Regions from separate parts of the Nostoc edaphicum CCNP1411 genome, predicted to be linked through region 2. Evidence: riboswitches for the same ligand, from Rfam matches in the RefSeq annotation. Region 2 holds a riboswitch; the other holds the start of a gene.
The links. Region 2 has a riboswitch for cobalamin ahead of HUN01_RS05965 (DUF1636 domain-containing protein). Riboswitches for the same ligand answer to the same signal wherever they lie in the genome.
Positions count from the first base shown of each region.

Region 1: another riboswitch for cobalamin. It lies ahead of HUN01_RS02715 (DUF1636 domain-containing protein); the one in region 2 lies ahead of HUN01_RS05965 (DUF1636 domain-containing protein).

Region 1 is NZ_CP054697.1:249,392-257,090, forward strand. It holds gene HUN01_RS02695 (tetratricopeptide repeat protein) at 1-659, opposite strand, end outside; gene petJ (cytochrome c6 PetJ) at 757-1,092, opposite strand; gene HUN01_RS02705 (high light inducible protein) at 1,454-1,666, shown strand; gene HUN01_RS02710 (hypothetical protein) at 1,729-1,968, shown strand; cobalamin riboswitch at 2,323-2,465, shown strand; gene HUN01_RS02715 (DUF1636 domain-containing protein) at 2,765-3,175, shown strand; gene metE (5-methyltetrahydropteroyltriglutamate--homocysteine S-methyltransferase) at 3,251-5,503, shown strand; gene HUN01_RS02725 (DUF4346 domain-containing protein) at 5,687-6,070, shown strand; gene HUN01_RS02730 (hypothetical protein) at 6,194-6,367, shown strand; gene HUN01_RS02735 (DUF2934 domain-containing protein) at 6,418-7,686, opposite strand.
Region 2 is NZ_CP054698.1:757,359-765,057, forward strand. It holds gene HUN01_RS05950 (DUF4359 domain-containing protein) at 1-167, shown strand, start outside; gene HUN01_RS05955 (sirohydrochlorin chelatase) at 381-1,130, shown strand; gene cobA (uroporphyrinogen-III C-methyltransferase) at 1,127-1,906, shown strand; cobalamin riboswitch at 2,181-2,338, shown strand; gene HUN01_RS05965 (DUF1636 domain-containing protein) at 2,361-2,792, shown strand; gene HUN01_RS05970 (cobalt-precorrin-6A reductase) at 2,968-3,705, shown strand; gene HUN01_RS05975 (PEP-CTERM sorting domain-containing protein) at 3,839-4,327, shown strand; gene HUN01_RS05980 (inositol monophosphatase family protein) at 4,713-5,591, shown strand; gene HUN01_RS05985 (2-dehydropantoate 2-reductase) at 6,022-7,002, shown strand; gene HUN01_RS05990 (class I SAM-dependent methyltransferase) at 7,288-7,699, opposite strand, start outside.

The DNA of each region.
Region 1 (7,699 bases), on a different replicon from region 2:
CCCCGATTATAGTAAGCTCTATAGTCATTGGGATTGAGTTGAATTGCCTCTGAGAAGTCGATCATAGCTGTTTTTAAGTCTGATAACTCAAAATGAGCTAGTCCTCGGTCATTGTAAACATCCGCTTCTAGTAGACTGGATGATTGGGGAATATTAGTGAGTGCGAGATTGTAATCTGATATTGCTTGTTGGTGATTACCCAACATACCACGGACTATCCCTCGGTTGTAGTAGGCTCTGAAATCATTAGGTTTGAGAGCGATTACTTGATTGTTGTCAGCGATCGCTGCTTGATAGTCCCCTTGTCTGTAGTATGCTAGTCCTCGGTTGAGGTGTGCTTCCACATTGTTGGGTGTTAACTTTAGAGTTTGATTGCAATCGGCGATCGCATTCTGATAATCTTCTAATTGCAGATAAGCCAGACAACGATTGCTATAAGCTACAGCAAAATCCTTTTTGAGCTTAATTACCTCTGTAAAATCTTGAATAGCTTCAGGGTAACTGCCGTGTCGCATTTTTTCGATCCCTAGCTTGAATAAGTCGCCTTCTGGGATTTTCGCGTCCGATGCAGCTAAGGAATATGCAGGCGAAGTGAGAAAAAGACAGACGAGTACAACGGCAATACCAAAATTGAGGATGAATCGGTAAAAGCGACTCATAATAATACCTCACTTTATTAACAGAGCAAAATGAGTAGATAAGGCACATACCCTACCTACTATTTCTGAACTAGAGGACAACAGTCGTATTCTGACTTTATTTCCAATCCTTGTCTGCTTGTCCCAGCACATACGCTGCTACATTTTCAATTTGCTCTGGTTTTAAACGACTTTTGAAGGCAGGCATAGCATTTTTACCGTTTGTTACTTGGGCGATAATCGCTTCTGCTGAGTACATCCCAAACTTTTCTAAAGCATCTTTTTTCAAAGTTTTGTTGGCTTGAACCAAGTTTTTACCACCTGCGTGACAAGAAGCACAATTGGCACTAAAGACTTTGGCTCCACTGGCTGCGTCTGCTGCTAAAGCTGGGTTATTGAAGGCAAAAGTGAAAATCGCTACACCCAGCAACAATACTGAAATAATCTTTTTCATCCCAATGTTCCCTCTGCAATTAAAGCTTATTCGACATCCTCAACAATTCTCTTGTTCATGGGTGGTGTCGTCAAATGACAAGCTGTCAAACTGTCTGGCTTGGCTTTGTGCGATGGCTTCTCTTTTCCTGTAGTCGACGCTGCGCGTAGTTTGCTTAAGAGTAGGGGTACGAGACGCTACGCGATGGTGCTTTGCACCCGCCAGAGGCGATCGCCCAAAAAGGAGACGCTACGCGATCGCACATACGGTAAACCTAACTGCTGAGTACGGAAAACCACATTCTTTGTTTCTGTCAAGTACTTGTAAAAAATATTTACATAGTGTTATATTTGGTTACATAAGCAAGTAAAGGAAAAAAGACATGACAAGCAAAAGCTTTACCATGAACGAACTTGGTCAACTCAACAACTTTGCAATTGAACCAAAGGTTTATGTAGATAAAACCCCAAGAGCAGGTTTTACCGAGTACGCCGAGAAACTCAATGGACGTTTAGCGATGATTGGTTTTGTCTCACTCATAGCTCTAGAAGTTGTCACAGGACACGGCTTGATTGGATGGCTGACAAACCTGTAACTAAATCTGAATATTTAAGAATTTCACTCAATTAACCGATAGAAAATTACCAGAGGATTGCTATGAAAACTGATTTTGATTTCCCTAAAAAAGATTTAATTGGCCCCGTTGTTTTTCGCCCCGATTTCAACAACTTTGAAATAATTAACGTTAACCAAGCCTGGTCATTATTTTTCAGTGCAGGTCAAGACGATAAAGTACTAGGAGAAGAAACTGAATTAGGCAAGTTTTTCACTAACCTTTTAATTGCTGTGGGAGTAACAGGAACTCTTTGGGCAATCTATTTCAGCAATTTGGGATAAAAAGTTGGCTTCAGGTTTTAAATTGAATAAATATATCCGAAGTCTTGGTGGACATAACCAAGACTTCTTTTAAATTGTAGGAATCAATGATTAGTAACAGTGCATTTAGCGGGACTTAAACATTTTTGAGGGAAAAACAAGCCTCAAACCAATGCAGGGTAAGAGAAAGACACCTTATGCTCAAAAATAGCCCAAACTTAGATATCTTAAGAAACTAAGCAAAACGATGTTAAAGTCTTTCTGCATATAGATTTGAGGTTCTTTTTTGGTTGTTTTTGTCTCAGTCCCACTAACAAATGGTAGCTATTGGAACCAGTCAGTTTAAGTATGATTAAATTCATAATCATGCTATTGTTAGGAAAATATCAACTCGGTTCTGTTGGGAGTCAGCCATCAGACGCAAGGGGGAAAGTCCGGTGTAAATCCGGCGCTGTCCCGCAGCTGTAATCAAGGTTCGCCTTGTGAGTCAGAATGCCCGCCGAAAGCAACACGTAAACTCATACCCATCTGCGAGGTACAGGTGAATATTGCCATAAATATTTCAACGATACATCAGTTTCACGTTCTCATAGTGCCAGAGATACTCCACAGACTACTCATGGCTGTGAAATTATAGGCAGTTTATTGATCATTGCAATTAGCCTTTGGTGCAACTGTCATTTGCGCTAGTTTTTTGTTGGCGTGAAAGCTTTTGTAACATCATTTTTGCTAAATTGACACGTTATGTTGCAGTTGTACGACTGCAAAAAGTTGTCATATCTGCGATTCAGACTTCTTTCTACAAACTTCAAAATTAATGCTCGACAAACAACATACTTTATTTGTTTGCACGACTTGTGACAGCGTGTGGCAAAACGGTAAACGAGTTGGTGAAAGTAAAGGTGAACAACTAATACAACAGCTTCAACAACTTGCACAAGATTGGGAATTGCGAAATAAATTCCACATTCAGGGAGTTGAATGTATGAGTGCTTGTAACCATTCTTGTGTTATTGCCTTTACAGCAGAAGGGAAATCAACCTATCTCTTTGGCGATTTACCAGTTGACGGCTGTGCATCTGCTGTATTGAAATGTGCAACTCAATATTATACTAAGCCTGATGGTTTATTACCTTGGTCAGAACGACCTGAACCTTTGAAAAAAGGGATTTTAGCAAAGATTCCACCACTAAATAAGTGGGCAAAATTAAACATAAGTTGTTGTTAATTGATGACTGGGTAAAATTTGCCAGTTCTTAATCTCTAGTACCTAAATCATTAGTCTTAAAAGGAACAGAAAGTAATGCAGATTCAAACAGCAACATTAGGCTATCCCCGCATTGGTAAAAACCGGGAAGTAAAGAAAGCGCTAGAAGCATTTTGGAGTGGTAATATAGAGTCCGAATCATTACTGCAAACCATACAAAAAGTCGAGGAATCTAACTGGAAAACCCAACTTGAAGCCGGAATTGATTATATTGGAATTGGAGACACAACTCTCTACGATCATGTACTTGACTGGACATTTCGTTTTGGGCTAATTCCTGAAAGATTTCAACAGCTTTCTGGCTTAGAACGCTACTTTACAATGGCACGAGGTAAAGAAGGAATTCCCGCCTTGGAAATGACCAAGTGGTTTGATACTAACTATCACTATCTTGTCCCGGAAATTGCTGAATCAACATTACCATCTGATTTCAGTGACTTTTTAGAACGAGTTAGCCGCGCTCAAAAAATATTAGGTAAACGAGCAATTCCGATTGTACTTGGCCCCTGTACTCTGCTGCGCTTAAGCAAACTATCACTAAATATTCAGCAAGCAGTATCAAAGTTAATTCCGCTATACATAAACCTACTCACTGAATTAAAAAATCTGGGAGTAGAAGAAGTACAAATACATGAACCTGCACTTGTTTTAGGTGATGCTAATTCTTGGAAAGAACACTTTCATAAAGTTTATCAATCACTTTCGTTAGTTGGAATACCCCTACACTTGGTTACTTATTTTGATGATTTGGGTGAAACTTACCCTTGGGTGATAGATTTACCCGTTGCTGCTATTAGCTTAGACTTGACACGCGGACGCAACTTAGAGTTAATCAAAACCTACGGTTTCCCACCAAATAAGCGACTAGGTGCAGGGATTATAGACGCAAGAAATATTTGGCAAATTCGTTCCGAGAAAGTTATTCCCATTTTACAAGAGATTGTAGAGACTTTACATGGAACATCTCTACATATTCAACCATCTGCTTCCTTACAATTTGTTCCCTACGATGCCAAACGAGAAAAACGATTACCATCACCACTACGTAATGTCTTGAGTTTTGCTGAACAGAAACTTCAAGAAGTGGTTTTCTTGGCTCGGACAATAATAGGAGAAAATACTAAAATAGAACAAGAAATTATCGAGACTAGCTGGAATAAGTTCGAGGAGTTTAATCCAGCAAATCAGTCAGTTCAAGAAAGACTAAAAACTTTAAAAACTGATGATTTTCAGCGCTCCTTATCCTATGGATTGCGGCTTGATTCCCAAATTTCGCTTCCTCTGTTCCCCACAACTACAATTGGTTCTTTTCCCCAAACCTCTGAAGTTCGCCAACTCCGAATGCGTTACAAACGGGGTGAATTGAGTCAGTCAGAATACGAAGCTGCAATTGATGTTCAAATTGCTGAAAGCATTAAACTACAAGAGGAATTAGGATTAGATGTTTTAGTTCATGGTGAATTTGAACGCACCGATATGGTGGAATTTTTTGGACAGCAGTTATCAGGCTTCGCTTTCACTGAAAATGGTTGGGTGCAAAGCTACGGTAGCCGTTATGTTCGTCCACCAATTATTTATGGTGACGTGGTTCGGACTGCGCCAATGACGGTACGTGAGTTTAAAGTAGCTCAATCATTGACGGAAAAACCTGTAAAAGGGATGTTGACGGCTCCTGTAACTATCTTAAATTGGTCTTATCCCCGGATGGATATTTCCAAATCAGAACAAGCTTTCCAAATTGCTTTAGCGTTGCGGGATGAGGTAGCGGATTTGGAAGCGGCTGGTGCAAAGGTAATTCAAGTAGATGAACCCGCGCTGCGTGAGGGTTTACCCCTGAAGGTTGAGCGCTGGAATGAATATCTATCTTGGGCTGTAGATGCATTTCGTTTGGCGACAGCAGTAGCCCAACCCCAAACGCAAATTCATACCCACATGTGCTACTGCGAATTTGGTGACATCATCAAGGATATCGAACGGTTAGATGCTGATGTTATTTCAATTGAAAATAGTCGCAGCAACAATCAAACTTTGCGAGAAATCACAGAGGGTGGTTACTCACATCAAGTTGGTAATGGAGTCTACGATATTCATAGTCCTGTCGTGCCGACAACTGAGCAGATTTTACAACAATTGCGGACTGGAATTGCTAATTTACCGGTAAAACAAATTTGGGTAAATCCAGATTGTGGTTTGAAAACTCGGCGATGGTCAGAGGTGATTCCGGCTTTAAAGAACATGGTGGAAGCCACGAAAGTTCTACGGGAGGAAGCAAATGTGACTGTGAAATAACAGTAAAAGTAGTCACAGGCATTAGTCTGAGAGTGCTTTAAGACTTTTGCTCTCTTGCTTATTGTTGAACTCAACAGTAATGCCCAATATCTACACTATTCTTCTCTGCATTCACTGAAGATATGAAGCTCAGACTTCTCTTGGCGTTTAGAGCGGTGCTTTTTGTTTTGGAGTTTAAAAATGATGATAACGACAGTGGAAACAATCGCAGCAATTGACTACAAACTATCCAAGCGATTTTTAGAACTCGATCCGGCAGGTTATTTTATTATCTACTTAGATCGGGGAGCAGGCTTGATCTGTGCGAAACATTTTACCAATGAAGTTAACGAGCAAGGATTGGCTATCGATCCAGAAACCGGAAAGCCGATTCCTGCAACCGTCAAAGTGGAACGACAACCAACTGCCCTATTTACTGGAAGAACTGCTAAAGAAATTTGCATTCAACTGTTTGAGTCAACAAAACCTTTTCCAGTCAGCCGATTGGATCATGCGGCTTACTTGGGGCGTGAGTTTATGCGAGCAGAATTGGCTTTGGTGACAGGACAAGACTACGTACAGGATTAAATAGGTTTGTGATGACTTAACGACCAAATTGAGCGGCAACGATCACACTTAAACGGAGCCAGCAACGTTTCCTTGTCCGCTCCAATGACTTGTTAGCTTGCCACGTCACCGATCCCTCATGCCTTGCAACACAGCGAGCGATCGCCCTCCAAACACGCCTGTCTCAGCAAAGAGCTTGCTGGGCGATCGCGCTACCAACAAATCACCCTGAAACCACCGCCTCAACTGACCAAAACGGAGCCAGCTAACGGTTGGTGCGTCACCGGACGACTATATTTTTTGCATCATAATCGATAGCGTAAATCTCCGTTCCGTGTACACGCGCTTCTTAGACATAGGTTCAACATTCAAGCTGGTTTGGGCAGATAGGCAATATCGTCTTCAATAGCGCAGTACCAGTCACGGTCAGCATCCCATAATGGCATATCTCTCTTCAACCATACATAGTAAGCTCTTTCTCTAATTTCATGTTCTCGTAGAGATATGTAGCTGTTTCGTACACGCTCATAAAGTGCATTACCAATTGCTGAAATTCCTTCCCCAAGTATACATTTCATATTATATGCAGCAATAGCTTTATAAAGTCCTGATTTTAGCATCACATCTTCATAGATTGCATAGTGGTTCTTACATGGAATTGAGCTAAAAGTTTTGTCGGTGCAAATAAAACCTGGCGTATATGGAAAAATCCTGACATCGACTCTTTTGTCATGCGAACGATTAATGTAGTGATTTTTCAGTTCATCCCAAAATTCATAGATTGTAGCTAGAGATTCAACTCTTACTCCCGACAAACGGTGTGTCTCACCATAGAAAAGAGGCTTCAAAATATTTACTGCAAATCCCGTCAACCAAGTATAAGATCGAGTTCCTGTATGTATATAAATATTTCCCCATTCGTAAATCCTCTTAATGATGTCAAATCTAGGATCAATAATCACTTTTTGCTGATTCACAAAGGAGCGATAAACTTCAAGAAAATCACTCATATTGCCTGGTTTTTGACTAACCATGTATCCAGAGATTCCCATGCTCCACTTAAGTCGAAGCTCTATCATGACGCGAATTAAAGCAGGAGTAACTTCACTCTGGTCAGAATAGTCGTCAAAATTTGCTTCACCAAAAATAATTTGATCGCACGTGTCATAGTAAATACTAAAATCAGGATTATTAGTTAGATATATATTATTAAATAACTCATTTTTTCCAACACTGCCTTGATAATGATTAATAAGCCGTAAACTATCTATTATATGCTTTAAAGTCAATCCTCTTAGTTTTCTTAAGGCTGATTCCTGAATAGCCTCATCTCGAAATCTAGTTAGAATGCTTCGGAAAACATTACTGAATGCAGAACAATTTCCTCTATAGTATGTATGATTTAATAATTTTCTCTCATAATCTGATTGGGTGGTGTAGTAGATTGCTTCGGCAATTTGAATTTCGTTAGAAAGAAAGGGTTTATTTAAATTTAGTACCTGAGCGCATAAAGTCTCGTATAGGTTCAGGTATTGATGGCATTCATTAAGTAAAGTATTTAAACTTCCAGCATAGACAATTTGCTCAACGCAGGAATACTTTTTTACGATTTCATCTTTAACCCAATCAATAGTCATAAATTAGCTCACC
Region 2 (7,699 bases):
ACCCGCAAATCCAAGAAATTATTGCCAGGACTACAGAAAGACAAAATTACATGATTTTTAGCGTTTACCGTACAGATTTAAAAATAAGTTCTTGGATACCTTCTTATAAATTTGAAACAGTGGGAGCTTTTGATCAATTTTATACTTACACTGCTGAAGAACAATAAGTCAAGCAGAAGGGGGAGAATTTGAAGAACAAGTCAGAATCCAAAATTCAGTATTCTTCTTCAATAATTACCAAAGAAGAATTCAGCAATTCCTGAGCCAGAATCCAGAATGGATTCTGAATTCTGTCTTCTGACTCCTTCTCATCAGGGTATCTATATACCCCCCAACTTAATATTAAGTAAGAATAGTAACTGAAAGTTCAATTTTTGCCGATGTCATCTGCCTATCTCTTAGTATCTCACGGAAGCCGCGATCGCCGCCCAGAAATTGCTATGCAGCAACTAGCAGGGCTGGTATGTAATCAATTGCCAGAAAATCTCAACTCATTAAATAGCGAACATCTGGTTGGTGTAGCTGCTTTAGAAATGAGTCCTCAGCCTTTACACGAGCAGATTCAACAATTTGCTAAGAGCGCTTTTGGCGATGATCGCAAACTACCTCAAAACGATCAGCGCCTAAAAATTGTACCGCTATTTCTGCTGCCGGGAGTGCATGTGATGACAGATATTCCCGCCGAAGTAGCCCTAGCACAACAGGCTATTGGTGAAGATATCATCATTGAGTTGCAACCATATTTAGGCTCTCACCCCAATTTAGAGAAATTACTGGCAAAGCAAATAGCTGCGACAAAAGCAGAAGCATGGATTCTCTTAGCTCATGGTAGCCGTCGCGCAGGTTCTCAAGAAACTGTGGAAGCAATGGCGGCGAGTTTGGGAGTAGTGGCTGCTTATTGGGCTGGGCCTCCTAGTTTAGAATCACGGGTGAAAGAGTTAGTAGCTGCTGGTTATAGAGAAATTGCAATTTTGCCATACTTTTTATTCGCTGGTGGAATAACTGATGCGATCGCGGCCTCAATAGAGGAGCTAAAATTACAATTTTCTGCGGTGAATTTCCAATTGGCGCAGCCCTTGGGAGCAAGTGCAGAATTAGCCGAGCTAATTTGGGATTTAACAGATAAATGAACCGCACAGAGAAACAGGAGAACAATTATTTGGGAAAGGTTTATTTAGTAGGTGCGGGGCCAGGTGATCCAGGTTTAATTACCCTGAAGGCCAAAGGTTTGTTGGAATGTGCAGATGTCGTTATCTATGATGCCTTAGTGAGTCCGGCAATTCTGGCAATGATTAATCCCCAAGCCGAGCAAATTAATGCTGGTAAGCGGAGGGGAAAACATTCGCTGTTCCAGGAAGAAACAACTCAATTGCTGATTGAGAAAGCGCAGGATCATGCAATTGTAGTACGGCTAAAAGGTGGCGATCCGTTTATTTTTGGTCGCGGTGGTGAAGAGATGGCAGAATTAGTCAAAGCTGGAATATCAACGGAAGTAGTGCCCGGTATCACATCGGGAATTGCAGCAGCAGCTTATGCAGGTATACCTTTGACGCATAGACTGTATAGTTCGTCAGTGATATTTGTAACTGGTCATGAAGCAGCAGGTAAGTATAGACCGATAGTGAATTGGAGTGCGATCGCTCACGGTTCCGAAACCATTGTAATTTATATGGGAATTCACAATCTGCCTTATATTGTCGAACAATTAAGTTTAGCTGGGTTGAATTTAGAAACGCCCATTGCTTTGGTGCGCTGGGGTACGCGCCCCGAACAAGAAGAATTGATTGGTACTTTGGAGACAATTGTAGAGCAGGTAGAGCAAACTGGATTTGGTGCGCCTGCGATCGCAGTTATTGGACAAGTAGTGAATATGCACAGTATTTTGTCTGGTTGTCGTCCAGTTTGATGTTGGCGCAAAGCTTGTCGTTTCGTATTCTCCGATAACCCTAGTACCGCAAGGCGGAATTAAAAATTAAAAATTAAAAATTAAAAATGAATACAGCATAAGGGTTTCGTTGATTTGGAATGATTGGTTTATTTCCGCCGTGTTGTACTAGTGATTTATCGCATTAAATATCATGAGTTTGTAGTAAGCACTTCAGTGCTTAAAAATCCAGGACTAAAGTCCTTACTACGAACTTATTCATTCCTCGTAACTAATGCGATAGACCACTAGTGTATGATCGATAAGGTTATTCGGTTCTGGTGGGAGTCAGCTACCAGAGGTAACGGGGAAAGTTCGGTGCAAATCCGGCGCTGTCCCGCAACTGTGAACTAATTTGAGATTAAGGAACCAAATTGAGTGAGTCAGGATGCCCGCCGAAATAGATTTATCAGTTTCACATATCTGCGAGGTACAGATGACTACGACTGTAAATATTTCCCCAACCAATCCTTTGGGTGTTGCTAATCATACTTTATTTGTTTGTAAAACCTGTGCCAGTGTTTGGCAAAATGGAAAACGCTTAGGCGAAAGTGGTGGTGAAAAACTTTTACACCAACTTCAGCAGCTTGCCCAAGATTGGGACTTACGAGATGAATTTCCGATTCAGGAAGTTGAATGCATGAGTGCTTGTAATCGTTCTTGTGTAGTCGCCTTTGCTGCCAAAGGGAAATTAACATATTTATTTGGTGACTTAGCAGTTGATGGTAGTGCTTCTGCGGTGCTGCAATGTGCTAGTCAATACTATGCTAAAGCAGACGGTTTACTGCCTTGGTCAGAGCGTCCAGAAGCACTAAAAAAAGGTATTTTGGCAAAAATTCCCCCTTTATCAAAACAGAATTCAGTATGAATTCTGTACGAGTGGCGGATAGAGTTAAGCAAAGCAAATCCGCGAGAGTTTGAGTATAGATTAAAACCTCTTTCACCGTGGGCAAAAATAAATTCAAATATTCTTCCTTGAACCTATCCGTTTATGGGTAGAGTATTCTGAATCCTGAATTCTGAATTCTGACTCCTTTTTAATGATGCGCGTTTTGATTCTAGGTGGGACGGGAGATGCGGCAGAACTAGCTGCCAAGGTTGCGACTATCCAAGGGTTAGAAGCAATCACATCTCTAGCTGGCCGCACCCGTGAACCGTCAATACCGTTGGGGGATTTACGGGTTGGAGGTTTCGGTGGGGTGGCGGGGTTGGCTAGCTATCTGCGAATCATGCAAATCGACTTATTAATTGATGCAACCCATCCCTTTGCGACTCAGATTTCCTTTAATGCAGCAGATGCCGCAACGGAAGTTGGAGTCCCCCGTCTGATGTTAATTCGTCCGCCTTGGGAAAAAGAAAGTGGCGATCGCTGGATTGAAGTTGATCGCGTTGAAGCCGCAGCAACAGCACTGCAAAACCAGGCACAGCGGGTATTTTTGACAGTGGGTAGGCAAGAACTCGCTGCCTTTGCTTATCTAGAGAAAATTTGGTTTCTAATGCGGATGATTGACCCTCCTGGCGATGAAGCTTTAGTACCACCGGGAATGGTATTGTGCGATCGCGGGCCATTTACTCTCAATAATGAAAGACAAATCCTGATTAATAACAAGATTGATACCATCGTGAGCAAAAATAGCGGTGGCGATGCAACAAAGGCCAAGATTATTGCAGCGCGAGAACTGGGTGTAAAGGTTGTTATGGTAAATCGTCCACCTATCCCGCCAGGAGAACAGGTTAGTAATGTTGATGCTGCTTTAACGTGGTTATTTGATCGCTGCTAAATGAAGAGTGCTGAGTTCCAAGTGCTGAGTGCTGAGTGGGTAAATAGGCAAGATTGATAATACTATCTTTACTTAATTTCCGTATAATACACGGGAACCTTCTACAAAATCCGCGATCGCACTAACGACTTCCATGAAAAATCTAGCTCTATATGCCATAGTCCTCGCCACCACTTTTGGATTAGTTTTCGGGACAATGCCAGCCGCCTCTGCTTTAAGTTGGAACTGGAGTTATTCTGGTACTGGCATAGCGGCAAACGGTACTTTCACCACTAATGACACCCCTAACAATTTAGGTTTTTACCTGATTACTGGAATTACTGGTACACGAAATGGTGAAATAATTACTGGTTTGCAAGCGCCTGGGACTCCAATGCCAGGAAACGAACCTTTTGATGTTGATGATTTAATTAGTCTTAATACTCAGCAGTTAACGGGTAAGGGTTTTGCATATTCCACTTCGGAAGGAAGTTATTCTAGTCCATTTTTCGCTAGTTTTTTGTCCAAACCAGGTTATCTAGAGATGTTTTCTGCGCCAACTAAACCAGGTTTGAAAAATTTAGGATTAGAAGATAGTGAATTACCCATTAGTTTTTCTGCGACCATAATCACCATCCCTTAACCCACTTCTATTTTTAGCTTACGCGTAACAAGCTATCCAAATTCACTCAGAAAAAGCTCGAAAAAGTTTCCTAAAACCATCAATAACAATTCAAAATCCTACCCTTACAGGGAAGCAAGCTACGCATAGGATCTTGTAGAGAAGAGATTTTCAGATGGGAATTTAAAGCCTGACTGAAACTTTAGCTAGGTGTTGACATTCGGTCTTAAAGCCTTAATTTTACGATAAAAATTGCGATTCTCTCTATAGTTTCTTTGAGACAAACAGATTAAAGTAATATAGCAACGGTGGTATCATTACATCCACATGATACCGTAATTTTGTCTAGATATAGAATTCTATCGCCCTGTCAACGGTAGATTATTTCTGAAAGGAGTTTGCTGCAATGTCCACAAAACCAACTACTCGATTAATTTTGGAGACTTTACTCCCCCATCTCAAAGTAGCAGCAGCCTATGCCAATTTTCTTCAACCAAAAATTGCTGCACTTCCCGCCAAAGAACAAGCAAAAAACTTTTTTGCTGCTGCACTTACTGATGCGGATGTGGCTATTCAAAACCTGGTAGAAGTAGTATTGCTGGGCACTTTCCCAGATATTCGCTTTTATGGCGAAGAATATGAAAGTTCTAACAACACCAAATATTTTCGCGCTATCGAACTCGGTTCAGAAGGTGATTACTTAGTCACGCTTGACCCGATTGATGGCACGAAGTTTTATATGGATGGACATTCTAATTATCAAATTATTCTCAGTATTTTAAATTCGGATGACTTTGAAGCAGTAATTGCCATTTCTCCTGCCCAAAACATTTATTTTTACGCCCTTCGAGGCGAAGGTGCTTTTAAAGGGACGCTGGAGATGAACTTAGAAGCCTGTGCCCCGTTACATATAACATCCGCCAAACCTTCTATTTTGTTGGGATGGGGAATGAATGCGATCGCACATTTACTAAAAGATCGATATAAAGTAATCGATATAGCGACTGATTACTCTAGTGATATTCAAATTCCTAATCTCAATGGTATTCTCAGCGGTGATTTAAGTGGAGCAGTTATTAAATCGGGTAAATTTCTTGATAGTGCTGCACTCGCTTTTATTGCGAAAGAGGCTGGCTGGATTGTAACTACTCTGGACGGTTCGCCTTTACCGCCACTGCATACTTGTAAAAACTATAGCCTACCTGGATTGATAGTAGCTGCTTCAAAATCTGTTCATCAAGACTTACTGTCAGCGATGCAAAGCCTAGCGGCTAGTGAGTGCTGAGTGCTGAGTTAGAAGTAATGAGTTAGAAGTAATGAGTTAGAAGTAATGAGTTAGAAGTAATGAGTTAGAAGTAATGAGTTAGAAGTAATGAGTTAGAAGTAATGAGTTAGAAGTAGTAGTTGTGAATCTTCCCCACTTTAAGGCTACGGTGTATACACAAGTCAAAAAAAGCTTGATTTTTCATTGTTCTCTCGTTTATCTCGTTCCCATGCTCTGCATGGGAATGCTCCTCGTTGAGGCTCTGCCTCCAATCTGGTATTGAGTCAGAGACTCAATGAATGCATTCCCAGTCGGAGACTGGGAACGAGGAAATGCTTATCAAGCTAGGTTTTTAGGACTTGTGTGTACACCGTAGCACTTTAAGGTGGGAAACTCACTACTTGGAACTGAACTGGATACCGTCTTCCACGATCTATATTTTTTCGACAAAATGAAAATCTGTATTGTTGGCGCGGGCGCGATTGGTGGATATTTAGGGGCAAAACTGGCACTGGCAGGTGAAACAGTGACCGTGATTGCGCGTGGTTCTCATTTAGAGGCAATTCAAAAAAAAGGACTAAAGTTGGTCATGGCAGATGGTTCCAGCCAAATTGCTACTCCATCTTTGGCCACTAGTGATATCCAGTCAGCAGGGCCACAAGATGTAGTAATTTTAACTGTCAAGGCTCACAGTGTTCCTGCGATCGCACCTTTTCTTCCTGCACTCTACAATTCTCACACGATGGTGGTAACAGCCCAAAATGGCGTTCCTTGGTGGTACTTTCGTCAATATGGCGGTGAGTATGAAGGTACGCGGATTCAATCTGTTGACCCAGATGGGATTATTGAAGCTAGTATAGGTGCTGACCGCGCCATCGGTTGTGTGGTTTACCCGGCAACTGAGATAATTGAACCAGGTGTAATTAAGCATATTGAAGGCGATCGCTTTACTCTCGGTGAAATTGACGGCACTAAAACCGAACGCATTCAATTATTGGCACAGACTTTAAAACAGGCAGGATTCAAAGCACCAATCCGTAATCAAATTCGCACGGAAATTTGGATCAAATTGTGGGGTAATGTGGCATTTAATCCCATTAGTGCCCTGACTGGTGCTACTTTAGAGGATATTTGTCGCTATCCCCTCACTCGTGAACTAGCGCGACAGATGATGATTGAAACTCAAGCGATCGCAGAAAATTTGGGTATAAAGTTTGGTATTACTTTGGAACAGCGAATTAATGGGGCAGAAAATGTTGGTGCCCACAAAACCTCAATGCTACAAGATATTGAAGTCGGACGCCCCACTGAGATAGACGCTATTGTTGGCGCGGTGGCAGAATTGGGAAAACTCACTCAAATCCCCACACCTTATATTGATGCTATTTATGCCAGTGTCAAGCTGTTGGAGGCGACCAAAGTGAGAATTTGACCAACGCACCCATCATTAAGGTAAGGGACTTACAACTTACAAATAAATATCTCATTGCTATGTAGGCAGGGGGGCAGGGGGGCAGGGGGGCAGGGGGGGGCAGGGGGGCAGGGGAAGCAGGGGAAGCAGGAGGAGCAGGGGGGAGCAGGGGGGAGCAGGGGGGAGCAGGGGAGGAAGAATCTAACGATCATCTGCGCTCCCAAAATTGAATAATTTAATTTCTGGAAATTTAAAATACTTAAACTGACAACCTTAGCGCAGGGTTAGCGACTGTGCGTAGCCTCATTACGAATTAGGTTGCGGTGATTTGGCGATCGCAGCCCAAACTCTATGATGAACTTCAAGAATTGGTGTGGGATATCTTGCTTCGAGTAATTTTGCCAATTCCTGGTCAAATACTTCTACCTTTTCTGGTGTCAAACTGGCTCCCACACCGGCACTAGCACGAATTCGCCCCCGCCAAGCCTCATGTGTATAAGGTACAAATACATCGTAAGAAAATGTGCGGATTTCTCTAAATCCTCCTTCGCCAATATCTTGTAACCACAGGGGATACAATCCATTACCGCCGCCCAAATTCCATGCTGGATTGTGAGCTTTGATCAGTTGTTCTGTGGCTTCAACTACATTACCTTTTAAGGGTATCCAATCAAAATGAGCGATCGCGATCGAGCCATTTCCTTTCAAGATCCGAGTA